DNA from 4 places in the Bacillus bruguierae genome. Region 4 is predicted to be linked to each of the others. Evidence: riboswitches for the same ligand, from Rfam matches in the RefSeq annotation. Region 4 holds a riboswitch; each other region holds the start of a gene.
What was found. A riboswitch is a leader RNA that binds a small molecule or an ion and turns the genes downstream of it on or off. The one in region 4 is predicted to bind thiamine pyrophosphate.
Positions count from the first base shown of each region.

Region 1: linked by a shared signal. The riboswitch ahead of thiM (hydroxyethylthiazole kinase) and the one ahead of tenA (thiaminase II) in region 4 are both predicted to bind thiamine pyrophosphate.
Region 2: linked by a shared signal. The riboswitch ahead of thiC (phosphomethylpyrimidine synthase ThiC) and the one ahead of tenA (thiaminase II) in region 4 are both predicted to bind thiamine pyrophosphate.
Region 3: linked by a shared signal. The riboswitch ahead of thiT (energy-coupled thiamine transporter ThiT) and the one ahead of tenA (thiaminase II) in region 4 are both predicted to bind thiamine pyrophosphate.

Region 1 is NZ_JBAWSX010000007.1:118,387-126,303, forward strand. Features, by position in the region: gene WAZ07_RS13635 (anaerobic C4-dicarboxylate transporter) at 1-10, shown strand, start outside; gene thiE (thiamine phosphate synthase) at 125-778, opposite strand; gene thiM (hydroxyethylthiazole kinase) at 794-1,603, opposite strand; TPP riboswitch at 1,675-1,784, opposite strand; gene WAZ07_RS13650 (DNA topoisomerase III) at 2,255-4,444, shown strand; gene WAZ07_RS13655 (YhgE/Pip domain-containing protein) at 4,589-7,240, opposite strand; gene WAZ07_RS13660 (endonuclease/exonuclease/phosphatase family protein) at 7,501-7,917, opposite strand, start outside.
Region 2 is NZ_JBAWSX010000003.1:183,887-191,803, forward strand. Features, by position in the region: gene WAZ07_RS07565 (lactate permease LctP family transporter) at 1-483, shown strand, start outside; gene WAZ07_RS07570 (DUF2642 domain-containing protein) at 542-1,237, opposite strand; gene WAZ07_RS07575 (arsenic transporter) at 1,335-2,693, opposite strand; TPP riboswitch at 2,893-3,008, shown strand; gene thiC (phosphomethylpyrimidine synthase ThiC) at 3,256-5,016, shown strand; gene WAZ07_RS07585 (arsenic transporter) at 5,340-6,698, opposite strand; gene WAZ07_RS07590 (cytochrome d ubiquinol oxidase subunit II) at 7,160-7,917, opposite strand, start outside.
Region 3 is NZ_JBAWSX010000012.1:82,986-90,902, reverse strand. Features, by position in the region: partial or broken gene WAZ07_RS18545 (lipoprotein BA_5634 family protein) at 130-420, shown strand; gene WAZ07_RS18540 (FeoB-associated Cys-rich membrane protein) at 461-628, opposite strand; gene feoB (ferrous iron transport protein B) at 645-2,633, opposite strand; gene WAZ07_RS18530 (FeoA family protein) at 2,630-2,857, opposite strand; TPP riboswitch at 3,062-3,163, shown strand; gene thiT (energy-coupled thiamine transporter ThiT) at 3,250-3,819, shown strand; gene WAZ07_RS18520 (helix-turn-helix transcriptional regulator) at 3,990-4,661, opposite strand; gene WAZ07_RS18515 (RidA family protein) at 5,058-5,432, shown strand; gene WAZ07_RS18510 (MFS transporter) at 5,767-7,062, shown strand; gene WAZ07_RS18505 (sugar phosphate isomerase/epimerase family protein) at 7,099-7,917, shown strand, end outside.
Region 4 is NZ_JBAWSX010000027.1:1,787-9,703, forward strand. Features, by position in the region: tRNA gene WAZ07_RS25025 (tRNA-Trp) at 1-39, shown strand, start outside; tRNA gene WAZ07_RS25030 (tRNA-Ile) at 50-126, shown strand; tRNA gene WAZ07_RS25035 (tRNA-Asn) at 130-204, shown strand; tRNA gene WAZ07_RS25040 (tRNA-Glu) at 206-277, shown strand; gene WAZ07_RS25045 (CBS domain-containing protein) at 1,024-1,443, shown strand; gene WAZ07_RS25050 (DUF3965 domain-containing protein) at 1,778-2,929, shown strand; gene WAZ07_RS25055 (hypothetical protein) at 3,240-3,593, opposite strand; gene WAZ07_RS25060 (SH3 domain-containing protein) at 3,600-4,760, opposite strand; TPP riboswitch at 5,359-5,467, shown strand; TPP riboswitch at 5,527-5,627, shown strand; gene tenA (thiaminase II) at 5,713-6,408, shown strand; gene tenI (thiazole tautomerase TenI) at 6,464-7,093, shown strand; gene thiO (glycine oxidase ThiO) at 7,077-7,917, shown strand, end outside.

The sequences.
Region 1 (7,917 bases), on a different contig from region 4:
GATGTTTTAATTACGAAAGAGCTAGCCTTTATAAGGGGCTAGCTCTTTTTAATCAAACGTTTGTTTAAATATCTATTCAACGATTTCTACACATAAGAAATCGTTCTTTTCATCTATTAACTCACTATTTGTTTACTAATTCCGCTAATTTTTTCGTACTCTCATAAGGAGAATCTGCTAAACTTATCGCTGAAATCACGGAAACACCATCTGCCCCCGCTTCCACGACAGAAGCAGCATTGTAGGTTGTAATACCACCAATACCGACAATCGGAATTTCAATACCACTTTCACGAAAAACACGTAATCCTGCCGTTCCTTGTACTGCTTTTGCATCTTTTTTCGTGTTTGTTTGAAAAATCGGTCCTACTCCTAAATAATCCGCACCATTTTCAATCGCAAAACAAGCTTCTTCTATTGTATGAGCGGATACACCAATGATTTTATCCCCCATTTTCCCGCGTACGCTCTGAATATTTTCATCATCTTGTCCAACATGAACACCATCGGCATCTAACGCTAGTGCTAACTCCACATCATCATTTACGATAAATGGAACATTGTATTCTTTGCACAAAGATTGCAACTGTCTTGCAAATGCATATCGGTTTTCCCCTGTTAACGCTCCGTCACCTTTTTCACGATACTGAAAAAGTGTAACTCCGCCATCCAGTGCTTCTTTCATAACTTGTAATGGGTCTTTGCGGCAATTGTTACTGCCCATAATAAAATACACTTGTAGTAATTCAGACATGTGTTGTTTATCGATACGTGCCATTTCTCTCACCCCTCCTTAACGAACTTCTTCAACATTCCCATACTGTTCAACGTCTTCTGCAGTAACATTTGCTAACTGATTCAAAAGTTCAATTTGGAAACTTCCCGGCCCTTGTTCAACTGTTTTACTTGCGACAATTTCTGCCGCTACACCGTAAAATGTTACCGCCGCAACTGCTGCTTTTACATAATCTTTTTCAACTGCGATAAATGCTCCGATAACAGATGTTAACAAACAACCCGTTCCTGTTACTTTTGTTAAAATAGGATGACCGTTACGAAGAATGAAAGTTCTTTCCCCATCTGTTATCACGTCTTCTTTTCCAGTAATAACAATAATTGTATTTAGCTGCTCTGCTGCTTGTTTCGCAACTGACACAACATCACCATTTCCTCCCCCTGCATCAACACCTTTAATCTCCCATTTCTCATCAATCACATTTGCTATTTCTGCGGCATTACCACGGATAATCGCTAGCTTTACTTCACTTGGAATATGCCTTGCCACTTCTGTTCGGTACGAAGTTGCCCCGGCACCGACAGGATCAAAGACAATTGGTACGTTGTGCATATTTGCTGACTTTCCAGCAATAAGCATCGCCTCTACTTCTTCTTGGCGAAGTGTTCCCATATTTAAAACGAGCGCTCCCGCAATACTTGCCATTTCAGCTACTTCTTCTTTCGCATATGCCATCACAGGTGATGCCCCTAATGCTAGTAATCCATTAGCAGTAAAGTTTGTCACCACCACATTTGTAATATTATGGACGAGCGGATTTCTTTCACGTACTGTTTCAATTACTTGTGCAATTTCTTTCATTTTCATATGTATCTCTCCTTTTTTATAACGGGAGATATAGCAAAAAAGACACTTTTGCGCATGCAAAGTGTCTTCATAATGTGCGTTCACACTCTCCCTACGCTGGCATTACCCAACAGGTTCAAATGGTCAACGACGGATTAGCCGTACTCTCAGTTTGCATCCGCAAACCCCCATGTGTTTTCTTATTCATCTACTTCCGTAGTCTACTCCGATTCTATTGAAATAACAAGTTCTTCTTAACTATGTAAATACAAACTGAAAAAAATAAAAAAACTCTTTTTTTAGGTGGGCGAGAGTTTCTGGCCATGTATAGAAGCGGTCATGGCCTATACATGCCACGAGCAACGTTTAAAACAAAGGGAGAAAGCGAGTGCTGGGTATATTTTATTTTCTTTGCTGAAATTTACATAAAGAAAAAACATAAAAACACCTTTCTTTTTAAGTGGATGAGAGCAACTAGCTATGTATAGAAGCGATCATGGCCTTTTTCTGCCTTTAAAACAAAAGGAGAAAGCAAGTGCAGGTCATTTCTAAAACTAATTCAAAATGTAATGCTTATATTTAATAACAACTGATTCAAATCTTTGGAATAACTGAATCTAAAAGGGATGTATGCTATAGTTAACTTACGGAAATTGAAAGGATGTTTGAAATATGGCAAAAAGTGTTGTAATTGCTGAGAAACCTTCTGTTGCACGTGATATTGCACGTGTATTGAAGTGCGATAAAAAGGGAAATGGTTACCTTGAAGGCAGTAAATATATTGTTACGTGGGCTTTAGGGCATCTCGTTACATTAGCAGATCCAGAAAGTTATGATGTAAAGTATAAAACGTGGAATTTAGAAGATCTTCCAATGCTGCCGGAACGTTTAAAATTAACAGTGATTAAACAAACCGGCAAGCAATTTAATGCTGTGAAAAGTCAACTGACTCGAAATGATGTAAATGAAATCATCGTAGCTACAGACGCAGGACGCGAAGGTGAATTAGTAGCTCGTTGGATTATTGATAAAGTTAGAGTTAATAAACCTATTAAACGTCTTTGGATTTCATCTGTTACCGATAAAGCAATCAAAGACGGCTTTGCAAATTTGAAGCCTGGTAAAGCATACGACAATTTATATGCTTCAGCTGTTGCACGTTCGGAAGCAGATTGGTATATCGGTCTTAACGCAACACGTGCATTAACTACAAGGTTCAATGCACAACTAAACTGCGGTCGTGTCCAAACACCTACTGTCGCGATCATCGCAAGTCGTGAGGACGAAATTAAAAACTTCAAAGCACAAACATACTACGGCATTGAAGCGCAAACAACAGATAGATTAAAACTAACTTGGCAAGATGCGAAAGGCAATAGCCGCAGCTTTGATAAAGAAAAAATTGATGTGATTGTGAAAAAACTAGGAAACCAAAATGCTACTGTAGTGGAAATTGAAAAAAAACCTAAGAAGTCGTTTGCTCCTGGTCTTTATGACTTAACAGAGCTACAACGTGATGCAAATAAAATTTTTGGCTATTCTGCAAAAGAAACGTTAAATATTATGCAGAAACTGTACGAACAGCACAAAGTATTAACATATCCGCGTACAGATTCACGTTATATCTCATCTGACATCGTTGGAACACTTTCAGAACGTCTAAAAGCTTGCGGAGTAGGTGAGTATCGTTCTTTAGCTAATAAAGTCTTAACGAAACCAATTAAAGTTTCCAAATCTTTTGTTGATGATAGTAAAGTAAGTGATCACCATGCCATCATTCCAACAGAAAGCTATGTAAACTTCTCTGCATTCACAGATAAAGAACGCAAAATTTACGACTTAGTTGTTAAACGTTTCTTAGCAGTTTTATTCCCTGCTTTCGAATATGAACAACTAACGTTACGTGCCAAGATCGGTGATGAAAACTTCGTCGCACGCGGCAAAACAATTGTGAATTCTGGCTGGAAAGAAGTTTATGAAAATCGCTTTGAAGATGACGATGCAGTAGATGATTTAAAAGAACAACTTTTACCTCGCATCGAAAAAGGCGATACATTAAATGTGAAACTAATTGCAGGAACGTCAGGTCAAACAAAGCCACCTGCACGCTTTAATGAAGCGACATTACTTTCAGCAATGGAAAACCCAACAAAGTATATGGGTACGCAAAACAAACAACTTGCAGACACATTAAAATCAACGGGCGGACTAGGTACAGTTGCGACCCGTGCTGACATTATTGATAAATTGTTCAATTCGTTCTTAATTGAAAAACGCGGTAAAGACATTCACATTACATCAAAAGGCCGTCAGTTACTGGATTTAGTTCCAGAAGAGTTAAAATCTCCTACACTAACTGCTGAGTGGGAGCAAAAACTTGAGGCGATTGCGAAAGGCAAATTGAAAAAAGAAGTATTCATTTCAGAAATGAAAAACTACACAAAAGAAATTGTTTCCGAAATTAAATCAAGCAATAAAAAATATAAACACGACAACATTTCTACAAAAACTTGCCCAGACTGCGGCAAACCAATGCTAGAAGTAAACGGTAAAAAAGGAAAAATGCTTGTATGCCAAGATCGTGAATGCGGTCATCGTAAAAATGTATCCCGCACGACAAATGCACGCTGCCCGCAATGTAAGAAAAAATTAGAGCTACGCGGTGAAGGTGCTGGTCAAATCTTCACATGTAAATGCGGCTACCGTGAGAAACTATCTACATTCCAAGAACGTCGTAAAAAAGAATCAGGTAACAAAGCAGATAAACGTGCCGTTCAAAAATACATGAAACAGCAACAACAGCAGGAAGAACCTCTGAATAATGCATTAGCAGAAGCATTAAAGAAATTGAAGTTTGATTAAAGGAGTTGGCTTACCAACTCCTTTTTCCATGTCCACTAATATATCGGCGATTCGACACAAGATAAAGCCCTTTCGACAACGTTCGATATACTCTTCCTCTAAAAAGAAAAAGGTTCCTACCAAATTGGTAGAAACCTTTTGTTATTAATGAATCAATTTACTTCCTTTTGCGTTTTCCACAAATCTTTCACTGGACTTATTAATTGGTTTTTTCAGAAGCAATGCAATAACGAGCATAATACCGACCCATATGCCCAATACAAGAAGGTCTTTCCATACAATATCCCAAAGCATACCGCCAACTGCCTCACGAATAATACGAATTGCATATGTGAATGGCAAGAATGGATAAATTGCTTGGAAGAATTTTGGCGTCATTTGAATTGGGAATGTTCCACCTGAACCAGCAACTTGTAATACAAGTAATACGATTGCCATGGATTTACCGATGTTTCCAAATACAGAAACAAGTGAGTATACAATACAAACGAATACTCCAGCAATTAACATGCTAAATAGGACAAACCAGAATTTATCAACCACATAAGTTCCTAATAAGAATATATCTCCCATTGCTACGATAAATGCCTGAGCCAGACCAACGGATAGGAATGTTAAAAAGCGTCCGAAGTAAATGTGATAGCTCTTATACTCTGCATCTTCCTCATGTACTTCTACTGTTAATAATGAAACCATCAGTAGTGCCCCTACCCATAACGCTAGCACTGTGTAGAATGGTGACATCGCTGAACCGTAATTTGGAATTGGGAATAATTTATTCTCTTTTAAGTTTACCGGATTTGCGAAATAATCACTTTGTTTTTCTACGTCATGCTTTAACAAACGAATGATGTCTTTTAAATCTTCTTGTGATTCAAATTCGCGAATTTTATTAGCAATTTCTTTAATTTTCTTCTCAGCTTCAGGGAGTTCCGCTTTTACTTTCGTTACGTCCTCTTTGCCAAGAGCTAACCCTTTTGATGCATCCTCTAACAATTTTTTCACATCAGGCAGCTTTTCATTTGCTGTGTTTAAAACATCCGCTGCTTCTTTATTTATTTTTTTCGTTTTAGCAATTGCATCGTTGAAATTTGGGACGATTTCAGAGTCATATCGTGCTAATATATCACCTAATGCTGTTGATGCATCTTTAGATAAGGAATTTAAACTTTCTACAAGATCTTTTGTAGGTTGTTGCCCTTTATTAAGCATATCAATGCCTGTATTCGCTAAATCTATTCCCTCTTGCATTTTTCCTTTTGCATCATTTAATTTCGCTACAGTCTCAGGGATGTTTGTTGTTTTTCCTGCATGGCCAGCAAGCTTATCTGCGTCATTTAATATAGGAATACTTCCGTCAATCAGATTAATTCCCTTTTGAAGCTGTGATTGAACGTCGTATAGTCCTTGTTTTGCCGGTTCTGGATTTATATTACTGCTTATACCATTATCAACTTTATTCATCAAATCATTTGTAAAGTTAATAAAATTATTTGAGCCTTTTTCAACATCTTTTGCTAAACCATCGACTTGATTTAATAAATCTTCAATGGCTGGCTTATTCTTATTGAGGTCGTTCGCTGCTTCTGTTGCTACTTTTGTTACTACTTTTGCCTTATCATTGATTTTATTAAGTGTGATTTTAAGATCCTCTAATTTTTTCACACCTTCATCTTTATTAGGTTGATTAGAATTCTGTAAGTATTTAATGGCTAAATCAATCTGGTCAATAGCTCCTGTAGATAATTGCTCTATTCCTTCACCAATCGGTTTGAGTTCTTCCGCAGTTGGTGCTTTATTTAAAATTTCTCTTGCCTTATCTGTATAACCAGGAATCTTTTGTGAAACGTCCTTTACTCCATTTGCTATATTTTGTAAGGTTTTTATCTGACCCTTAATCGTTTCTTTGTTTACATTTGCCAACGGATCTTTTAAATAATCCGTAATCTGCGCTGTACTATCTGCAGCTTTTTTCGCATACACTAAGTCTCTCTTGACCGCTGCCGGTGCCTCTTCCAACGTTTGATCATTTTTTGCAAAGAACGTATCTAAATCCTTCGTCAATTGCTGGCTATCATGAATGATGCTTTCAATCTTCGGCATCGTATCTTGCGCTGTCGTTACAAGACCTTGCGCTTTATCAGCATCTGTTAATGCTGTATCTACAATTTTGTTGATTTCTGGGAACTGCGCTTCTAATTTGAAAACGAGGTCCTTTACTTTTTCAATACTTGGTAAGTTTGTTTCTAAATCAATTCCAAGTTCATTAAAAATTTTAAAAATCTCACCATTTGCGGTTTTGACAAAGTTTTTGCCTATTTCTTCAACAATACCAGACGCACCTTTTGAAGTGATTTTTGGTGCAATAGCATTTACCTTTTCATTCACATAATATTGAATCTCTGGTTTTTGCGGATTATCATCCAATACCGTTGCAATTTTTTCTGAGAAATCTTTTGGAATAGTGATACTTGCGTAATATTCACCATGCTCCACACCATGTATTGCTTCCTTCTCATCAACGAACTTCCAACCGAGATTTTTATTCTTTTTTAGGGAATCTACGACTTCCTTCCCTATATTAATGTCCTTCCCTCGTAAATTTGCACCTTTGTCTTTATTAGATATCGCAATTGGAACATCTTTCGTACTTCCATAAGGATCCCATGAGGCTTTAATATTAAACCACGCATAGAGCGATGGTAAAATTGTCAGCCCTATGATGATAACAATTGCAGCCCAATGTTTCGCTACATTCCGTATGTCTGTCGTATAAATACGCCATATTTGTTTCATATTATTAATCACCTAATTATATGTTTTTCCTTTCTTCCAAATTCATACATGCATTTCGCCATTATAACATTGTTTCTAGAAAAATTTCACTTACATCATCTATACGTTCCTGAAAAACGGTATACATCATTATATGATAGTTTCAATAAAGTATACAAACAAAATGACTGTTTTGGTTTTACGTTCAATATTAAAGATTATATATGAAATGTAATAAAAAAGACAACCAATCCGTATTTTACACGGTGGTTGCCTTTCCATTACACGTTAATTTGAGCCTCAACACCAAAATGATCTGATATTACTTCTCGGTTTATACCATTAAAAATCACTTTGGAAGAAGTAACTTGTACAGGCTGATTGCTTAAAATAAGATCGATACGTAAATTCTTCTTATTCTCATCCCATCCAGCAATCTTTCCTTGCACAGTTGTTCCTTCATCTTTTTTTTCGGCTAATTTATACGTGTCATATAAACCTTTTTGTATGAGATAGTCATAGCCCTCATTCTGCATACGCGCATTGTTATTGAAGTCACCCATTAAGAACGACAATTCATCGTTCTCTACACGATGCAGTAAATGATCTACTTGCTTCTTAAATGGTTCTTTTTCATCGTCCCACCAGCCAAGGTGACAAGAATAGAATGTCACCGGCTGATTGTAATAAGAAACTGT
Region 2 (7,917 bases), on a different contig from region 4:
AAACAAGCAGTAGCTACATTTAAAGAAACGTTGCAAGAATTAAAAATGCCAATTCTATCAATTGGATTAGTACTTGGTTTTGCATTTATCGCAAATTACTCTGGACTTTCATCAACGTTAGCATTAGCGTTAGCGGGAACGGGAAGCTTATTCCCATTCTTCTCACCATTCCTTGGATGGATTGGGGTATTCTTAACAGGATCAGATACATCTGCAAACGCATTGTTCTCAAACTTGCAAGCAATTACAGCGCAGCAAGTAGGTGTAAAGGAAGTATTACTTGTTGCGGCAAATACAACAGGTGGTGTAACAGGTAAAATGATTTCGCCGCAATCGATTGCAATTGCATGTGCGGCAGTTGGACTTGCTGGGAAGGAATCGGATTTATTCCGCTTCACATTGAAACATAGCTTATTCTTTGTAACAATCATCGGCATTATCACATATATTCAAGCTTATTATTTAACTTGGATGATACCTTAAAAGGTAAAGGAGCTGACTTAAAAGGGGGAGAATTTCCTCTTTTGAGTCAGCCCTTTTATTATTTATGATTTTGATACGGAAAATGGATTGCTTTAATATGGTGTAAATTAAAATGAAAATGCTGGTTACGTGCTGTAATAAGTTCAATTTGATTGTCGGTCACTTCAACTAACTTTCCGATCTTATAATTTGTTGCACCTAAATCGAGTAAGATAATTTGTTGTTTTAGTTTTTTTATTTGCTCAGAAAACGTACGAGCAAGCGTAAGTTTGGAGGGTGCTGGCGATAGTTTCTCTCTTTCTAAGCCATAAGGCGTTTCTGCTTCTTTATACGGAATAAGATATTTTACGTGATGAAATGGGATGTATAACGTTTGATAGACAGGTGAGAGGAAGACAAAATAGTCATTCATAATATGAGTGACATACCCATGTAAGAAATGTTCATATGATAATGCAAGTTCAATAAATTGTCCTTTTGCTACTTGCAATGTTTTTCGAAGCGAAATGGCGGATTCAGTTGATATCATATCTTGTGGTAATAGAGATTCTGGAATTGTCAGATTATCAAATTGTAATGAGTCAATTATCGGAGTTAAGTGTTGAATGTGTAAACTAGAGATATACATGTATTTTTCTCCATCGTACAATACAATAATATCTGATCCTTTATCAATCATAATTCCTTCAAATGGAAGGTTTCCAGACAGCGTTACTTGCACGGGTTGATTGATATATTTTTGTAAATGAAGCATAGTAATCTCCCTTCTTGTAATTACATACGTTTTTTCTTCTAACTTTTAAGCTGCGAAGATAAAGTGAAACTTCCGTCAGTGGGGGTCTTACTGCCCGTTAATGCAGGATAAATGTAACCCAATAATATAAGCAAAATAGCGTGAAAATGACAGTTGGCGGAATGACGAGGAATGTGGCTTTCATATACGTGCCCCAGGTGATATTTACTTTTCCTTTCCTTGTAATAAACATCCACATTAAAGTTGCTAATGTACCGATTGGCAGTAGTAGTGAACCCATGTCACTACCGATGATATTTGCAAGATAAATCGTTTTCAATGTAATAGGATCTAGCCCCATTTCGGTAAGAGTGATTGTACCAATCATTAAGGCAGGATGGTTATTAAAAATGTTAGAGAGGACAGAGATTAAGCCTCCCATAATAAAGTTTGCATGAAATAAACTACTGGTGATGAGTGGATGAAGTTTTGTAACGAGCAGTTCAGTTAAACCGATGTTATGAAGTCCGTATACAATTACGTACATAGAAAATGCGAAAACTAACACATACCAAGGTGTTTTTTTAATCATATCAATCGGTGGGATGCGCAGTTTGTACCATCTCCAACCGAGTAAAATAATAGAGCCAATGACTGCTGTGATGGCGATGGAAAATTGAAAGTATGATGCGATAAACAAGCTGATACGAACGCATAGAACAAATAATAGAATTCTAAACATAAATCGTGTTCGCTTCCGATTTTCAGCTACCTCGGATCGTGGTTGCAAAGGATGAAAGGATTTTTTTACGAAATTTTCATCTAAATGTATCGGTAAGACCGGGAGTGTTTTTGGTAATTTTTTCTGATAGGTGAGGAATAATAGGGACGCCATAAAGAGGAGACCTAAAGTGGCAGGTACAAACATCATTGCTGTATGCATGTATAAATCCATATGAACAATTTTTAAGGCGATTAAATTTACAATATTGCTTACGCCAATCGGTACACTTGAGGCAGTAGCAATGAGCGCACCGCTTACTAAGTAAGGTGTTTTTTGATTATGTGTAAGTCGTAAATGGTGTAACAAAAGCAGTAAAATGGGAGTTGTAATTAAGATGCTACCATCGTTATTGAAGAATAATGTCATGAGAAAGCATAGAAGATTTGTATACCAAAACAGACGAATACCAGAGTTTTTTGCTTTTTTCGCAAGTTGAACGGCACACCAGTGAAAAAAGCCAAAACTCTCTAGTACGATTGCCATGACAATGGTAGCCATAATTGTTATGGCAGCGTCAATAATTTTTGAGCTAATATCACCTAAGTCGGTAAAAGAAACGGCACCGCTTAAAATGACAATCATTGCTCCAACTGTTGCTGGAATCGCTTCATTCATTCCTTTTGGTCGCGAAAAGATGATAAGCATAGTTACGAGAAAAGTGAGTATGGTTATAGTAGATTGTAGGTTTAGCAACTCTTTCACCCCCGTTCTTAAAGCGAAATGTCCGTACAAGACGTATGTCCTACACCAACTTATATTATATATGTATGAAGTGTGGATTCGGCTTGTACTAAGTGAAATAACTATTTTTTGAGTGAAAAAGAAAAAATGTAAATACCTTTGCATTTGTTAGACAATGATGTATGATAGGAGCGTAGTAAAAATTTAATCAGTGATAAACTAGGGGTGCCCAAGAGAGCTGGGCTGAGAGAGAAGCGTGTTGAAGCTTCTTAACCCTTTGGACCTGATCTGGTTCGTACCAGCGGAGGGAAGTTGTCGGCTTTACATAACAATGTCTTATGTTGCCAGGTCCTATTCTTTATTATGGGCCTGGCTTTTTTATTTGGGCATTGCTAGCCGCTAGTTCTCGTCCTTGTCGTAAGAAAGGTGGAGCCGACTGTTTAGACCCGTCGGCTAAGGTTCTTTCGCACAGAAAGCGCTTTTTGTTTTCTCGTGCGGAAGGTTCTTAGACGGAAGGGGTTAGGAGGCGAAACTGGATCTAAAGAAAAGCGAAGACACAGGGGAGGAAAAAATGATGAAACAATCTGTTTCAGCTGAGCAAATTGAGTTGAAGTCAAGTTTACCAGGAAGCAAGAAAGTATATGTAGAAGGTACGCGTGAAGGCATGAAAGTACCAATGCGTGAGATTGCACAAAGCGATACAAATGGTGTGCCAAACCCGGCTATTCGTGTATATGATACGAGCGGTCCTTATACAGATCCGAATTACAAAGTGGAGTTAGAAAAGGGATTGCAGGCGCCGCGCCGCTCATGGATTGTGGAACGAGGAGATGTAGAGGAGTATGAAGGTCGTGAAGTGAAGCCGGAAGATGATGGGGTGAAAGCAGCGTCTACACATACGCCTGTATTCCCGCAAATGGGACGGAAGCCACTCCGTGCAAAAGACGGGGCAAATGTTACGCAAATGCATTATGCGCGTAAAGGGATCATCACACCGGAGATGGAATATGTAGCAATTCGCGAAGGTATGGAGCCGGAGTTTGTGCGGAAGGAAATCGCTGAAGGCCGCGCTATTTTACCAGCAAATATTAATCACCCAGAAGCAGAACCAATGATTATTGGCCGTAACTTCCATGTGAAAGTAAATGCGAATATTGGGAACTCAGCTGTTTCATCATCTATCGCTGAAGAAGTTGAGAAGATGACGTGGGCAACGCGCTGGGGTGCTGATACAATTATGGACCTTTCTACCGGGAAAAATATTCATACGACGCGTGAATGGATTATACGAAATGCTCCTGTACCAGTTGGAACAGTGCCAATTTATCAAGCGCTTGAAAAGGTAAACGGAATTGCCGAAGATTTAACGTGGGAAGTATACCGTGATACGCTAATTGAACAAGCAGAGCAAGGAGTAGACTACTTTACAATTCATGCTGGTGTACTGCTTCGTTACATTCCGCTTACAGCAAAGCGTGTAACAGGAATTGTATCACGCGGCGGTTCGATTATGGCGCAGTGGTGTTTATACCATCATCAAGAAAACTTTTTATATACACACTTTGAAGAAATTTGTGAAATTATGAAGAAGTATGATGTTTCCTTCTCTTTAGGAGATGGATTGCGCCCTGGTTCAATTGCGGATGCAAACGACGAAGCTCAATTTTCTGAGCTTGAAACATTAGGGGAACTTACGAAAATTGCTTGGAAGCATGATGTTCAGGTGATGATTGAAGGGCCAGGACATGTACCGATGCATTTAATTAAAGAGAATATGGATAAAGAACTCGACATTTGTCACGGTGCACCGTTTTATACGCTTGGACCGTTAACGACAGACATTGCACCTGGTTATGATCATATTACTTCGGCAATTGGTGCAGCGATGATTGGCTGGTTCGGTACAGCCATGCTTTGCTATGTAACACCGAAAGAACATCTTGGCCTGCCAAACAAAGATGATGTTCGTGAAGGTGTTATTACGTATAAAATTGCCGCGCATGCTGCTGACCTTGCAAAAGGTCATAAAACAGCACATCAGCGCGATGACGCTCTTTCAAAAGCGCGCTTTGAATTCCGTTGGCGTGATCAATTTAATTTATCATTAGACCCTGAGCGTGCAATGGAATACCATGATGAAACATTGCCAGCAGAAGGAGCAAAGACAGCGCATTTCTGCTCTATGTGTGGTCCAAAGTTTTGCAGTATGAGAATTTCGCATGATATTCGTGAGTATACGAAGGAGAATGATTTAGAAACAACAGAAGCAATTGAGAAAGGTATGAAAGAAAAAGCAGAAGAGTTTAAAGAAGCAGGTAGTCAGTTATATAGATGAGTAGAAAGACTGAAATGAAAAACCTGAAGTATATAAATGCAAATTGAAAAACCGACATAAAGATCCCTTTTTTAGGGGTGGGCGAGAGCGTCTGGCTATGCATAGAAGCGGTCAGTGCCTTATTCTGCCCCGTGCGATATAAAACAAAGGTAGAAGGCAAGTGGAGAGCCTGCTTTGTTTTGTGTGCTAGGGTTTTAAATAGATTTATGTAGAAAGTGCCTTTCTGAACACCTTTTCAATCTATGATCACGTGTACCTAACCTAATATAGATAATCATCCCCCTGCTGAGCGAGAGCAGGGGGATTTTGTTTCGTTTGATAAGTTAACGAGCAAAGACGAGCTGTACCCAGTAGAATAAGAGAAAGAGGGTTACGATTGTGGTGAGTGGAATGACAATTAAGGAGACGTTCAAGTAATCTTTCCATTTTATTTTAATTTTATTTTGCTTTAGGATATGCATCCAAATAAGAGATGCAAGTGTACCGATTGGTAATAACAATGATCCTATGTCGCTACCAATGATGTTTGCAAGGTAGATTGTTTTGAGGGTAATAGGATCTAATCCCATTTTTGTTAAGGTAATGGTTCCAATCATTAGGGCAGGATGGTTGTTAAAAATGTTTGATAGAATTGAAACGAGTCCGCCCATGATAAAACTTGCGTATAATAAACTTTGATTCACAATCGGTTCGCATACTTGCACAAGCCAAGTTGTTAATCCAGCGTTATGGAGTCCGTAAATAATAACGTACATGGAAAAAGCAAAAACGAGAATGTGCCACGGTGTCTTTTTTAATATATCGACTGGATTTGTTCGTAAATAATACCATCTCCATAGGAGCAGAACGAGAGAGCCGATTACGGCAACAATTTCAATCGGAACTGCAAAGAATGAGGCAACGAAAAGGAGACAGCGCATAAGAAAGACAAACAGTAACACTTTTAACATAAATTTGGAGCGTTTGCTTTTTGTATCAATAGAATCTGTCCCTTTTAATGGGTGAAACTGTTTTGTGAAAAAGACTTCTTCAATGTCATAAGCGGATGTTGGTAGTTTTTTTGGTAATTTCTTTTTCACAACCATATACATGAGCCATGACATAAAGAGGAGCCCTAACGTTGCAGGTACAAACATCATCGCTGTGTGCATATAGAGTGTCATATGAACGATATTTAGTGCAATTAAATTTACAATATTACTAACGCCAATTGGAGCACTAGAAGCAGTTGCAATTAATGCGCCGCTTAATAAATATGGAATTTGTTGATGTGGTTTTAATTGGAGGTTTTTCAGAAGCAAAATTAAAATTGGTGTTGTTATTAAAATACTACCATCGTTATTAAACAACAATGTCATGAGAAAACAGAGTAATTGAATGTACCAATATAGACGACGCCCGGAGCCTTTTGCTAAGTTTGCGAGCCTGGCCGCTGCCCAGTGGAAGAAACCAAAACTTTCTAATATAACAGCCATAACAATTGTGGCCAGAATGGTAATAGAGGCGCCGCCAATTTTACCAATGATATCTGCAATGTCACTGCGTGATACGAGCCCGGTAATAATGATAATCCCCGCTCCAACTGCAGCTGGCCATGCCTCATTTAATCCTCTTGGCCGCCAGAAGATGATGAGCATGGTGAGGAGAAAAACGAAAACCGTAATCCAAATTTCAATACCCATAGCTAGCCTACCCTTCTTGATTCTTTAGTTTGAACAAGGGGATTTCAACTTGTCCGAGACTTTCTACTTAATTATATTCAAATTGTTAAAAGAAGGCTTGAGGCATTACACTAACTATTGTAAATATGGGCGTTTGATACTTTAGGGAAAAGACATAGCATATAGGGAATATTGAATGAAAATAGGCGCATATCCAGTATGTGCCTATTAGGTATTTATAAGAGAAAAGTTGCTACGTGCATCTACCTAATTTTCTTTTGGTAGGTAAATGTGGAGAGAAATATGCTACTTATTTCGTGGTAGATGATGTTTGACTAAGTATTTTTATTATATAACCGACAAAAAACTCTTTTTTTAGGCGGGCGGGAGCGAGTGGAAGTTTCACTTTATATTTTGTTGAAACGCCGATATATCACAAATAACGTCGATATATCGGCAGCCTCTGTAGTGAACCGTTCGTTTCACTTTAAAAATGATCGATCTTTCAAGAATAAGTTCCAGAAGAAGATGAATCCTGGTAATAAAATTGCGATCCCGATTGCATAGAGGACGAGCAGTGCATAAAACGTTTCTGTCGTTGTAAAACTTGTGAACACGGTCACTTCTGGGTAAATAATATACGGAAGATGTGCAACGCCGTAAGCATAGCTTGCAAATCCATACTGGGCAACAACAGAAAGAACAGCGATACGCGGCCAGCCTAGTATTCCTTGTTTTTTGTTCGTCCACCAAAGTGAGGAATAGCCAATGATAAAAAAGATAATTGAGATTGTAAACCATAGGAACTGTTTAATTAAACCATCCATGAGCCAATGTGTTTCCGGTTCCATTACGACAAGTGCGATGATAGCGGTGACAAGCGTGGCAGGGCCGAGTAAGATGGCATTTCTTCGATAGAGACGATATGTATCTTGAGATCCTTGTTCGCTAGCAAAGTCAGCGAGAAAGAGTGCTGATAAAAAGAGTTCGGATGTTAAGCCAAAGAGCATGTACCAATATACGACCGGGCTTGATAATAACTTCCCATATAGTAGCGTTTCTTTCCCGTTAGCAGTCGTAATGAAAGCTCCTTCTGTTACAGGGAGAACTGTAATTAAGAGAGCTGGAATTAATAGACCTGTAATGCCTGAAATCGTGCGCAGTACACGCTCGTACTTTGGCACAGAGTAAGCGAACACCATAAAGGTACTGCGAATGGTAACGAGAATGAGAATTAAGG
Region 3 (7,917 bases), on a different contig from region 4:
CCCTTTTATCACATTTTAAACTCTTTTCACTAAATTACATCATTGTAATCTTAATGTAAGCTAAGTCGATAGTTTGAAGAACATTATTCTTATAAAATGAAATCAAAAGCTGAGGTTAAAACATAAACACTTGATAAATTACCAACTGTAACAGCGGATCAAGGTGTATTATTTGCAAAAGAAACAGTAGAAAATGCGACAATTGATGGAACGAAATTAAAATATGAAGGCAACACAATCATCGGTGACGCTCGTTCTTATGCAGATATGTTTGCAATCGTTGATGATGCTGCATATGGAAAAGTAAATGGTGAAGAGAAATCTGTAGGTGTACTGAAATTTGATAAGGACCCTAAAGATAAAATCCAAGATACTACTAAAGAAACAGAAGCTGTACAACTTGTTAAGATCAAAAAGTAATCCCCAAAAAAAGCTTTGCGAAATTCGCAAAGCTTTTTTTCTACTTATTCACGACTTGCTCCATATCAGGAATACAAGTTTTTGACTGGCACGATTTATTTAAGGAACATGCTGCACATTTCCCTTTTTTACTTCTCTTTACAAAGTTAATTAACGTATATCCTGCATATCCAAAAATGACAGCTCCAATTACGATATTGACTATCATTATGATACATCTCCTTTTAGAATCCGAGCATGGATCCAACTTGGTATATAACTAGTGTTAATACGTATGCAACAACAAGCGGATACACAACAGAGAAAATCGTCCACTTTACAGATCCTGTTTCGCGGCGAATAACCGCAACTGTTGCTAAACATGGTACGTATAATAAAATGAAGAACATAAACGCATATGCTGATAATGTTGTAAAATGCGTACCGATTACGTTTCCTAATACATCTTCTTTCACAGAATAAATAATTGCCATTGTAGAAACAACAACTTCTTTTGCTAAAAATCCTGTTAACAGAGATGCAGCTGCTTGCCATGTTCCAAAACCAAGCGGTGCAAGAATTGGAGCAAATAATCCGCCAATCATTGCTAAGAAACTATCACCCATATCTACACCGAACCCAGATGGCCCAGCATAGTTTAATAACCAAATCACAACAGAACCACCAAAGATAAATGTACCTGCCTTGCGTACAAATCCTTTTCCTTTTTCCCACGTACTGCGCCATAACGTTTTTGCTTGCGGCACACGGTAAGGTGGAAGTTCAATTACAAAAATAGACTTCTCTTCTTTTAAAACTGTAACAGACATAATTTTTGTAACAAGTAATGCAAGGATAATACCAATAAGATATAAAGAAAATACAACAATCGCTTGACTATGTGGGAAAAAGACCCCTGCAAATAATGCATATACAGGTAAACGGGCTGAACATGACATAAACGGTGTCACTAAAATCGTAAGCAGCCTCTCTTTTTCCTGTTCAATCGTTCTCGCTGCCATAACGCCTGGTACATTACAGCCAAAACCGATAATCATAGGAATAAACGCTTTTCCGTTTAGTCCAAAAAACTCCATAATACGATCCATTACAACGGCAATACGCGCCATATATCCGGAATCTTCTAGCAATGAAATGAAGAAGAACAATGCGAAAATTTGCGGAACGAATACTAATACCGCACCAACACCTGCAATGATTCCATCTGTAATGAGTGCTCGAATGAAATCAGACGCACCAATATTCGTAAGTCCTGCTGTTACCCAATCCGTAAATGGACCGCCGACAAATGCATCAAATTGATCAGATAAAGGTGTTCCAATCCACGAAAACGTAACCTGAAAAATTAAAAACATGATTCCTAAAAAGATCGGAAGTCCCAAAATTTTATGCGTAATTAATTTATCAATTCTTTCCGAAAAAGGAATGCTTCCTTCTTTTTCTTGACGAATCACACTTGTTTTCAGCTTTTCAATATACGCTGCACGTACTCCGTATATGTGCTGCTCTAGCGTAACATCTAATTCTGCTTCTAATGCAGAGCGAATTGCTACAAGTTCATTATATACATGCGACTTGGCGAGTTCTTTCTCTACCACTTCGTTATTTCCTAAAAATTGCAGCGCAAGCCACCTTGCATGCTCATCATTTTCCTGCTGCAATTTATCCATAACTCGCTGGATTCCTGTCTCTACCGCTTTACCGTATGAAAGAATAAACGGTTTCTGCTCCGCCTTATCGCTTTCATGAAGAGTAGCTAATAATTCCTCGCAACCTTTCCCACTTCTTGCTATAACAGGAATAACTGTTACACCTAATATTTCAGCTAACTTCTTGACATCAATCGTAATCCCGCGTTGTTTTGCCACATCAATCATATTTAAACCGATAGAAAGTGGTTTTCCAAACTCTAATAATTGCAATGTTAAATGCATATTACGTTCAAATTGAGAGGAGTCTACAATATTTAACATATGGTGAAATTCTTCTGTTAATAAAAATTGCGTAACAACCCCTTCATCACGGGATACAGGATTTAAATCGTATATACCTGGTAAGTCTATTAACATTCCTTGCTTACCTTTTAACTTACCAACCTTTTTTTCTACCGTTACTCCGCTCCAGTTTCCAACATATTCATAAGAACCGGTAAGCGCATTAAACAATGATGTTTTTCCCGTATTCGGATTTCCTAGTAAAGCAACCTTGTTCACGCTAATTCCACCTTTATCATTTTCGCATCACAATGACGAATAGAAATTAATTGCCCACGACATTCTAATGTACACGGACCATTAAACATTGCCTTTTGTTTTACACAAAGCTCACACCCTTCAGAAAATCCAAATGAAGCCAAGCGGCGTTTTAATAATGTATCAAGAGATTGTAAATCTTTTACACGTACTTTTTCATCTATACTCATATCAACTAAGTTCATAAATTATTCCCCCAAAAGATAACGATAATTATTATCAAAAAAATTATATCATGTTTTTTTTGGTAAAGACTATACAATTCTATGTGAATTTATTACTATTTTCGTACAATTCCAGCGTTTTTATGTTACGAAACAAAGTTATGTACAATTTGTTTGCCATTCTTTTCTAACTTCATTACAATGAAACTAACAATCTAAGAATCTCGTTGTCACAGGGGGAGCCGCGTTGCTGAGAGGGAACATTTTGTTCCGACCCTTTGAACCTGTTAGTTAATGCTAACGTAGGAATTGTGCAGACGTATATACATAAGTAGTGTTTTACAATTTGTATATCTTCATCCCCCTATGATCATGATTCTTCTTTTGTAACTTGGATGTAGGGGGATTTTCACATGCGTAACACAAATTTACAAGCAATGATAGAGGCAGCGATTCTCGCAGCATTTGCATTAGTCATCGACATTTTGCCGCTCTCTATTAAACTTCCAACAGGCGGTTCTATCTCATTTGCTATGATTCCAATTTTTATTATTGCTTACCGTTGGGGATTTAAAGCAAGTTTCTTAAGTGGTCTCGTTTGGGGATTATTACAAATTGTCGCAGCGGATGCATCTATTTTTACGCCGGTGCAAGCGTTTATTGAGTACTTCGTCGCCTTTGCTTTTATTGGTTTTGCCGGCTTATTTCATGCACCAATTCAACAAGCAATTGTCAATAAACAAAAAGCAAAAGCAATCATGTATGTCATTATCGCTGCGTTTATTGGCAGCCTAGCTCGTTATTTTTGGCACTTCATTGCCGGCTTTATTTTCTTTGGACAATATGCACCAAAAGGACAATCGGCTGTTTTATATTCCTTTATCTTTAACGGTATTACAATGATTGGTTCTTTCGCATTATGTGCGGCTTTACTTGTCGCTTTATTTACAACAGCACCGCGCTTATTTACGAAACGCGCTTAAGCCTAGAAAAAAGAGCAATACAAACTATCGATTTACCTTATAATGTTATTGTATTTTATAAAACCCTAATTAAATAAGAGGTATAAATTTGCATAATAAGCCCTGCTGATTTTAGCCTTTTTAAGTTAGATCGCTTAATAGGACAAAACAAGGTAAAGTAAATGGCACATTTACTTTACCTTGTTTAAATACCGATAGATAGTTGCTTCTGATGCTTTTAAATGCTTAGCTACTTCACTTACGCCGCCTTTAAGTAAAAATACCCCTTTATCATTAAGTTTTTTTATCACTTCCATTTTTTCATCAGGAGACATTCTCTCAGGCGGAACTTTGCATTCTAATAAAACTCCTGTAATAAGTGATGAAAGAAGACTATCCAGATTTTCTTCTAAGTTCTCAGAAAGGTCTAATTCAAGATTAGGATGAACCTTCTCTTCCTCTTCATTCATGCTAGTATTACTCATAATTATACCGTCTAACCAGTCTCTTGCTTTTATCATATTACTAATATCAATGTTTACACACAGCATTCCAATTATGCTGTCGTTTTCATCTTTAATAAAATAACTTGACGAACGAAACGTTTGATTATTTTTTGAGTTTCCTTTGTAATTGGAAATAAAATGTCTATCTATATATTTCTTTTCTTGTATAAACTTTAAAGCTAAATCTGTTAAATGGCCACCAACTTTTCTTCCACTAAGGTGTCCGTTCACAGCTTCTATTATAGATTCGTCTGGATTCGTAACATCATGCAAAACAACTTCACAATTTTCTCCAATTACTTCTGCAATGAAATGAACAAGAGGAATATACCGCTTTAACTTTTCTTTATTTCCCATTGATATCGCACCTCTTTTTAAGATAAGAAGAAAGTATAAAATTTCGTATCAACACTTTGCTTTCTTCCTTTTATAGTATACAACACAAAAAACATAACCTCCTATATCTATTAAAAAGACATAAAGAAAGCTGGCTTAAAAACTTTAACCATTACTATATTACTACACAATCCTTCCTTGAAGATAACAAGATGAATTATTCCCAATTTTTCTTTATTTTTCCTGTCTATAGTACAAATTTATCAATAAAAAATTATTATATCAATGATAATTTTTTATTATTTTTTAACTTTTTTTAAAATATGTATTGAAATAAGAAAAAGACCACGTTAAAATAAACTTGTGTTAAAAAATTATTATAATAAAAAAAAATTATTATCACAGGGGGTTTTTTAGATGAATGCGGTTATTTCTACTCAACATGCACCTGGTGCAATCGGTCCTTATTCACAAGCGATGAAAGCTGGTAATTTTATCTTTACTTCTGGACAACTGCCGATTGACCCTAAAACTGGAGAAATGCCTGAAACAATTAAAGAGCAAACAACACTATCATTAGAGAATGTAAAAGCCATCCTAGAAGAAGCAGGCAGCGATTTAAGTAAAGTTGTTAAAACAACCGTATTTTTAAAAGATATGAATCATTTTGCACAAATGAATGAAGTTTACACTACTTACTTTACAGAAAATTTCCCTGCTCGAAGTGCCATTCAAATCGCACGATTACCAAAAGATGCACTTGTTGAGATCGAAGTTATTGCAACTTTATAAAGTTTTCATACTGAAAAATTGAATAGGAAAAATGAGATAACATTCCCTTACTATTAAACGATTAAAATACTTAATCTTTATAGTAATGGAGTGATAAATTTCCAACCTTTATGAAAGCGCTATCTTTTATAAAAAATCAATCTCTGAAGAGGAAAAGAATGATTGCAACTTTATAAAGTTTTCATGCAGAAAAATTAAATAGGAAAAATCAGATAACATTCCCTTATTATTAAACGATTAAAATACTTAATCTTTATAGTGATGGAGTGACAAACTTTAAGTTTTATGAAAGCGTTATCTTTTTAAAAAATTAACCTCTGAGGGGGGGAAAAGGATGGATACTCCAAAAAAAAATAAGTGGTTTGCACTTGTCGTACTGATTTTAGGTGGAGGAACAATTTTTAAACTTCCGTTTTTAAAAGATGCTTTTTATATTCCCATGATGGAATATTTTCACTTATCTCATACTCAAATAGGTGTAATCTTATCAGTTTATGGAATTATCCAAGCATTTGGTTATATCGCATCGATGTACATAGTAGACAGGTTTTCCAAGAAGAAAATCATACCGTTCAGCTTAATTGGTGTTGGAATATCAGGGTTGTATTTAACAACATTTCCTGGTTATTATGGCGTTTTAACCGTTTGGATTGTTTTCGCTTTATTTGCAGAGACTGCTTATTGGCCTGCGTTAATTAAAGCTGTAAGGTTATTAGGAGATAAAGATGAACAAGGTAGAGTGTTCGGGTTCCTTGAAGCAGGAAGAGGCGTGGTTGATACAGTTATCGCTTTTGGTGCCCTTGCAATTTTTAGTTGGTTAGGATCAGGAGAAGCTGGCTTTAGAGGTGCAATTATTTTCCTTGCAGCAGCAGCAATTTTTATTGGCATCATTTCTTATTTCTTAGTAGAAGACGATGAAATAATAGATACTGATGAACAAGGTAATAAAATTAATAAAAGTAAAGCTGCACTTGACGGCGCTCTACAAGCATTAAAGATGCCTGAAGTATGGGCCGTAGCATTTACTATATTCTCTGTTTATTCCGTCTATATAGGTTTAACATATTTTATTCCGTTTTTAAAAGATATCTATGGTATGCCTGTTGCACTAGTAGGCGCTTATGGAATTATCAATCAATACGCTATAAAAATGGTTGGTGGTCCGCTAGGAGGGTTCTTAGCTGATAAAAAATTTAAGTCTCCATCTAAATATTTGAGACTTGCTTTTATAGTCGCAATTATTGGAATGACTATTTTTATCTTCTTACCTCACGAGACGATGAATGTATATACTGGAATGATCTTTACACTTAGTTTTGGCACAATTATTTTTACTCAAAGAGCAGTATTTTTTGCCCCTATTGATGAGGTGGGAATCCCAAGAGAAATCAGTGGTGCATCTGTTTCCATTGCTTGTTTAATAGGATATTCACCTTCGATGTTTGCATTCTCTCTATACGGAAACATGTTAGATAGAGCACCAGGAATGGCTGGTTATAAACATGTATTTTTAACAATGATTGCTTTTTCCGTACTTGGTCTAATTATTAGTAGTTATTTAGTTCGAATTGTCAAAAAGAAAAAAGAATTACAAATAAATGAGGAAAGTTCAATTTTAAATGAAGCATGAGATTAATAATATGGAGATAGGAAAGGTGAGATTATCATGAAAATTGGATTAGAAACAGAAAGCTATCATTTATTCTTTCACAACAAACGTATGGATATTTTTGACTTTATAAGAAAAACTGCTGAACTCGGATTGGATGGAGTACAAATTAATATTATTACAAATGCGGCAGACAAACATTTACATCCAGAGTGGGGAGTGCTTGGCGGGAACGAGCCTGATCACTTGAAAAAGGTTCGAGATGAAATTCAAAAATATGGTTTATATGCTGAAATTGATACAAGAGGTACAGACATAGAGCATTTAACAAAAGTAATCGACATTGCAAATCAAATTGGTGCAGATGTTATCCGGACTTACGTTTGTGTAGGTGAATACGATGCCGAAAAGATGGCTAAAGCTCCTGAAGAACTTAAACAAGTCGTGCCATTATTAAAAAAATATCGAATTAAACTTGGTGTTGAAAACCACGAAGAAGAAACAACAGCTGAAGTAATTAAAATTATTGAAGAAGTGAATAGCCCTTGGGTTGGAGCACATTGTGATTTAGGAAATGGAATGATGGCATGGGAAGATCCAGTTGAAGCAGTAAGAAAGTTAGCTCCGTATGCCTACACAACTCATTTTAAAGATCATATTGTCATTCATGACGGTGAAGATCATATAGTTTGTGGGGTCCCAGCAGGAACTGGAAATATTGACTTAGAAGAATGCTTTAAAATATTAGTGAATGAATCAACACTAACAAGAATCAATGTAGAAATGTGTTTTCCATATGTAGCTCCATTTAAACGTCCAAAAGGAACTGGAGGCGTATATGAAGTCGGCACGGGAGCATTCAAAGTAGAAAATCCT
Region 4 (7,917 bases):
CCAAAACCTCCGGTGTGGGTTCGATTCCTACTGCCCCTGTAAGAAATATGGGCCTATAGCTCAGCTGGTTAGAGCGCACGCCTGATAAGCGTGAGGTCGATGGTTCGAGTCCATTTAGGCCCACCATATTCCGCAGTAGCTCAGTGGTAGAGCTATCGGCTGTTAACCGATCGGTCGTAGGTTCGAGTCCTACCTGCGGAGCCATGGCCCGTTGGTCAAGTGGTTAAGACACCGCCCTTTCACGGCGGTAACACGGGTTCGAATCCCGTACGGGTCATTATAAAAAGAGTCAGCACTATGCTGACTCTTTTTATTTGAAGAAAAATAATATTATACATTATATTTTCTGTATATCGTATTTATTATAACGAATTATAATTACTTCTGATTAATGATCTCCTTATACATATATTTATTGAGCTACTTTTGGACAGTAAGAATGAGAATGCTTCAACTAACCAAAAGTAGTCGAATAAAGAAAATCTACTGATGGCCGTATCAAGCTATTATAACAATAAGTATATCTTTATCATATTATAAAATGTTTTATTTTTTATTATAAATAATGAAGGATTTTGTATGATTTTGTGTAATTAGGAAAGAATATAGTACATTATATTTTTACCAATTGATTATTTTAGCTATACTCAGAATTGAACTACATCAATTCATTTTGATGATTGTACAACGGAATGTTGCATGAATATTTTACGGTATAAAGTATTTCTTTTACTAACCTCATCCTGCTTATTGCTCTGTATCTTTACAAGCTGCCTTCTCAAATAAGAACGATAAAGTCTATATTTACTCTCCGCAATTCTAAAGTTTTTAGAATTGGTCATTGTAACTGTGAATATCCAATTTATTTTGCGTTTTATGATTACATAGTTTTCTACATTTGATAAAGTGTAATTTCATCTGTTTTTAATAAGAGATGGTATCTCGTTTATCTTTTAAGGAACTTGCGAATTGAAATGAAGAGGGTTGGAGATGCTAAAGTGTGTAAAGGAGGGTAATATATTTATGACAACTGTTCGAGAATTGATGAGCACGAATATTGTACAATGTACATCACTAGATAACGTATATGAAGCAGCGGTGAAAATGAAAGAAGAAGATATAGGAATGATTCCTGTTGTGGAGAATAATCAAGTTATCGGACTTGTAACAGACCGTGATTTGGTTGTGCGGGGAATTGCAGAAAAACATCCAGGTTCCAATCAAATTACAAATGTTATGACAACACAAATTATTTCTGTGTCACCTGATGACGCTATTGAAAAAGCGACAGAGTTAATGGCACGTTACCAAATAAGAAGATTGCCAGTAGTTGAACATGGACAACTTGTTGGGATGCTATCACTTGGTGATTTAGCAACAACTAAATATGCAGATGATCAAGCAGGCGTTGCCTTAAGTGAAATATCAGAGCAAACAGACTAAATAAATACTTTTATTCTGTTTGCAATTTGCTATTTGAGGGCAGGAATGCTTCATCTGAAAATTTATTTGAAAGCAATGATGTAGTGAAGGATAAGCATGTTAATATGCGCCTAATTAGTTTAATTCATAATCTGTGGGGGTTTCCCCGCAGATTAAATTCACATTTTATGTAAATTATTTTTGGAATTTTTGTTAATAACTATTAACATATGAAAAAAATGATATACTAATAAATATAAGCATTATATGTTATTTTGAATATAATAATATTGATGGATAGTTTAATAGCATTCAAATATTTTATCATACATATAGAAAATGGAGGGGGAATTATATGGGGATTGTGCAAACCGAACCCAATTGGAACTTGGTTACGGATGCGTATACAGAGCCGGAAAATTTTGCGGATTTACTCTCTTTACTTATACCAAAGTATCCAAAAGGAGAAGGAAAAGAACGAACTATTCTGGCTTGGAAAGAAAAAGAATTTTATAAGAAAGAAAATTTAATTCTTTTTATTTTATATGGAATGAAAAAATTACATGATTTACCGAAGTTTCATAAAGATGAAATGCCAACTTTAGTTCGAATTATTCGTTTATGCCAAGAAGTAGGATGGTATCAACAGGCCTATGATTTTATGATTGCTGAAGGATTAGAGGAATTCGTACAAACATCGCTAGAGTATGAATCATGGGATGCATTTACACAAGTAGTTGCTTGGAATTATTTAATTATAAAACAAAAGGTTACGGAATTAGAAAGTAATGATGATTTTATTTGGGAAAGAATTAAGTTTAATGTAGAGTGTATTGAAAAGTATAAAACACTTTTGTCTCATAAAGAAATGATGGAGTTTATGTTTCTCTATCTTTGTAAACAAGCAAAGGGATTATCAAAAGAGAAGTTAGATGAAATTTTAATGGAGTTAGCAATATATTGCAATACGTATATTTGTGATATATACACGTTAGATTTATTAAAAAAATATAGAAAATGTACGGATTTCTTAACATATTATGAACCAAGCCATGCTGCTGTAGCATGCCAGCGTGCAGTGATTGCACAAATATCTGATCGTCTTAATCCGTTGAAGACAACTCATGTTGATGATTATTTGTTTGTTATAAAAGAGATGATGGAACATATGTCGTTGGAATTTATAACAAAATATGAGCACTTTATTGGGCAATTATTATCATACATTCCATTTTTTGAAATGATTCAAGTTCCACAGCAAATGTATTATTGTGAAGAACTTATGCATATATGTAAAGGAATCGATTATAAAGAGGAACTACTACGCAATTATATATTTATACAATTACCAAATTGTTTTCCTTCCTTTATTAAGCAATTTTTAAAGAATAAGCGCTATGCATCAATACATGATATTTTATTTTATTGGTGTAGCGACGAACAACGTATGAATTTAGAACATAAATATAATTTAAGTTTTATTTATGAGCAGTATGCATGCGGGTAAAATAGAAAAGTAGTTTTATGTTAGATTTTTAATTTGTATTTATATATATTCGTTTGAATTTTTTGAAATATAAATCACTGCTATGTAGAATATGACATGACTGCTACTTGCTTCTCCTTTTGTTTTAAACTTTGCATGAGGTGAGAGCAAATCGTTCGTATGCGCGGCCAGATGCTCTCGTGCCCCAAAAAAGAAAGAGTTATGCTTTTTTTAAACTTGTATATATAGAACATAAATAAGGATTCCACATCATGTGGAATCCTTATTTAATAGTAAAGAAAAAAGAAATCAATCCCAAAGAATCGTGGCATTATTTTCCCACTTTCCATGTTTCTTCATGTTGTTGTTGTTTACGATGTTTTGGAACATATATATACTGAGATACTATCAGAAGAATAGTCATAAAAAATACTGGAAACATTGCGGAGACATGTAAGCCATTAAAAATGATGCTTGTTAATAAAGAACTTATAATGAATAGTGCGGTATATATGTGTGAAATATGTCGCTTTAGTCGAATTTTGAATGTTTCCATCATCACTTCACAAGCAACAAACGCAATAATAATGCTTAAAAATACAATGTTTGTGTTATAAATTAATAAGCAATAAACTAAACCGAAAAATGCGAAACACTCAATAATTAATGCAATATTACGTGCCATTATGCGTTACCTAACTAAGAAAGGAAGTGGATTTACAGCATTTGTTTTTTCAAAATTCCATTCCCCGTTATGTAATTCAAAATGTAAGTGTTGTCCATGCGAATGTCCTGTATTTCCCATATAACCGAGCAATTGGCTTGTTACCACTGTATCTCCTGCTTTGACAGCTCGACTTTTCATGTGAGCATATACAGTTGTGTATAAATTCCCGTTTATACGATGAGCAACAAATACAACATTTCCATAGCTTGTAGAATAATATGATTTAACAACAGTTCCAGGTGCTGCAGCTTGGATTGGAACATTTCCTGTTGCTGCAATATCTACGCCATAGTGCATTTCTCCCCAGCGTATATCAAATTCCGAGCTGATTTTTCCTTGAGCAGGATATTTAAATACAGCTGGAATAGATGGTGTAGCTTTCTGTTTTGGTTGCTGCTGTTGTTGTCTTTGTGTTATACAATGCTGTGCGACATAGCCATATCCTGATCCGTAGCGAATTTTATACCATGTTCCCATATTTTCAACGACTTGTATTTGTGTCCCATTGGTTAAAGAACCGATAATAGCTGTATTTGTTCCTGCTCCGCTACGTACTTTTAATGTCGGAGTGGCAACATAGTAAGAACTTCCACCTTGCACAGTAATTCCTTTAACTAATGGCTGATCGGCGTTAGATAAAAATTCTTTCTTTACATAGCCGCTTGTTCCATTTTGTATAACTTTATACCATCCCTCTTGTTCTTCTTGAACAGTAACAAATTTTCCATTTGGTAATACAGTAACAATTTCAGATTGTGTATTTGGTTCAGAGCGAACGTTTACTGCATCCGCATTTACGATATATTGATTTCCACTATCGTGTGGTTTTGTTAAAGAAATTGCTTCTTTTTTTACATAGCCAGTTTTATTGTGAACGTGAACTTTATACCATTCATTTGTTGTTTCAAGAATTGTAATGGGAGTGCCACGCGTAATGCTGTCAATAACATAATCTGTCCCATTAGGACTATTGTACATTTGTAATGTTTTCGTTTTTACATAACCAATTTTTGTTTTTGATGTTTGCTCTGCTGTTACGGTATGTATATTAGATTCTGCTATAGAGGGGAGCATAGAAGCAACTGCTACAGTAGTTGCTGTTATTGTTGCGACTTTTAAATTCATATATTCATAGACCTCCTTATGTAATCAATTATTATGATTAAAATCATAATGTAAAGATATTGAGTTTGTAATATATTCGTTGATTAAAAACAAATGAATGCTTTTTCTCTATATATACAAGTTAAAAAATTGACATAAACACTCCTTTCTTTTTAGGGAGAGCATTTGGCCGTGCATAGAAACGGTCAGGGCCTTTTCCTACTACACGCAAGGTAGAAGACAAAAGGATAAAGCAAGTAGCGGTCATGTTATATTCTGCATAGTAGCGACTTATATGTCGGAAAATTTAAATGGATATAGATTATAAAGCTATATAATAAAAGGATAGCAGATTTATAGCTGTTATGGAAATAGATAGAAGAAATTCGTTTTTTTCTGAACTTACAATATGTTTTTATAATGTTTTATTTTGTTTAAACGATTAGTGTTTCACTTTATCCCACATTAACGGGCAGTAAGATCCCCACCTCAAGATTCAGAGAGAAACAAAGAAGATAGGTGGGGGATGAAGAAAACCCCCACTGACGGAAGTTTCACTTCATAAATGAAAAGAGTTGCCGATGAGATATGGCGATGGTATACTGACTATGTTAAATGAATATAATGCTAGGGGAGCTAGTGTTGCTAGCTGAGAGTAAGACCTATAGTCTTTGACCCTTGAACCTGATCTAGATGATGCTAGCGTAGGGAAGCAACTTGGACGATATAAATAACGTCCCCGTTTCTTTATGCATAGAAACGGGGATTTTTTATTGAAAATTTTATAGAACACCACTAGGGGTGCTTAAAAGCTGAGAGAGGTAAAAACCTTAACCCTTATGACCTGATCTAGGTGATGCTAGCGTAGGGAAGTGGAAACAACAAATGAGGTTTTCTTTTGTTTGCTGTGGCCACTTCTTATATAGAAGTGGTTTTTTATTTGGGAATATATATACAGGAAGGGGAAACTGAGATGACATTTTGTGAAAGACTATTTGAAAAAGTGCAACCTGTTTGGGAAAAAAGTCATAATCATCCATTTGTAACAGGTATGGGAGATGGAACGTTAGAGAAAGATAGATTTCAACATTATATTGTTCAAGATTATTTGTATTTGTTAGATTATGCAAAGTTATATGCAATCGGTGTTGTAAAAGCAACAAATCCAAAAGTGATGGCGAAGTTTGCTAAACAAATTGATGGCATTTTAAATGGGGAAATGACGATTCATAAACAATATGCAAAACGTTTAGGAATTTCTGTTGAAGACATGGAATTAGCAAAGCCGTCTGCTATGAATCTAGCATATACAAACTATATGATGTCCGTCTCACAAAACGGTACACTTGCTGAGTTAATTGCAGCATTGCTTCCATGTATGTGGAGTTATTGGGAGATTGGAAAGCGTTTGAATGCTATTTCAGGAGCACGTGATCATGAATTTTTTGGCGAGTGGATTCGAGGATACAGCTCTGAAGAATATGGGGATCTTTGTATATGGTTAATTGATTTATTTAATGAAATTACAATTGGGAAAACAGAAGAAGAACTAAATCGTTTAGAAGAAATCTTCTTATATTCCAGTCGGTTTGAATACTTATTTTGGGATATGGCATATCGTAAGGAGATGTGGGGTTTTGAGGAGCAAGAACATACTACAATTTCGTAACGTTTCTTTTCGACAAACGAATTGTTTGAAAACATTTTAAAGTAGGCGAATGGATATGAAAGCTGAGCTTCACGTTATATCAAATGGTCGTATGTCATTTGAAGAGTTAGCACATATAGCAACTGATATTGAAAGTGAAATAGATTATTTGCACATTCGTGAGCGAGAGAAAAGTACGAAAGAGTTATATGAAGGTGTGGAAAAGCTCTTATATAAGGGATTTCCTTCTTCTAAACTTGTCATCAATGATCGGATTGATATTGCAATTTTATTCAATATTAGACGTGTCCAACTTGGACATCGCAGCGTGGATGTAAAGCTTGTTAAAGAAAAATTTTCTTATTTACATGTTGGTTACTCCGTGCATTCATTTGAAGAAGCTGTATCTGCTTTTCAAAGTGGTGCAGATTCTCTTCTGTATGGGCATTTGTTTCAAACAAACTCCAAAAAGGGAGTTCCGCCAAGAGGATTAGCAGGGATTACGGAAATGGCAAACCGTTTAACAATTCCAATTACCGCTATTGGAGGGATTACTCCTAATCATACAGCAGAGGTACTCGGCACTGGGGCTACTGGCATTGCAATTATGTCCGGAATTTTAAGTGCCGTAAAACCGAATGAACAGGCAAAGTTATATAAGGAAACGATACGAAAGTGGGCGAGAAATCATGAAAAAAATATATGATGTTGCCATCGTTGGCGGCGGTGTAATCGGAAGTTCGGTTGCACATTTCCTTGCTGAAAGAGGTTATAAAGTTGCCATCATTGAAAAACAAAAGATTGCTTCTGAAGCCTCTAAAGCAGCAGCCGGATTATTAGGTGTACAGGCGGAATGGGATGAATACGATCCGCTGTTTGAGTTAGGCAGGAAAAGCCGCGCGATGTTTCCAAAACTTGCAAGTCTATTACGTGATAAAACCGGAATTGATATTGGATATGAAGAAAAAGGAATTTACCGCATCGCTCAAAATGAAGAAGAGAGTATACGGCTTCTTCATATTATGAAATGGCAGCAGCAAACAGGAGAAGAGTCTCATTTTATCTCAGGAGAAGAATTGCGGGAAAAAGAGCCCTATTTATCTACTTCTATTATTGGAGCAGTCTACCACCCAAAAGATGGTCATGTGATTGCCCCAGAGCTGACGAAAGCATTCGCTCACTCTGCTGCGCTATCTGGAACGGACATATATGAAGAAACTGAAGTATTTGATATTCAAATGAAAGATAATCGCGTAACAGGATTATATACAACAGAAGGCACAATTGCATGTGAAAATGTAGTAATTGCTGGAGGCTCGTGGAGTACAAAACTATTAAAATATTTTCATTGTGAATGGGGAACATATCCTGTGAAAGGTGAAGTTGTTGCAGTGCGCAGCCGTAAGCCATTATTACAAGTACCTATTTTTCAAGAGCAATTTTATATCGCACCGAAGCGCGGTGGACGCTATGTCATTGGAGCAACAATGAAATCTCATACATATAACAAGGCGGTGCGTCCAGAAAGTA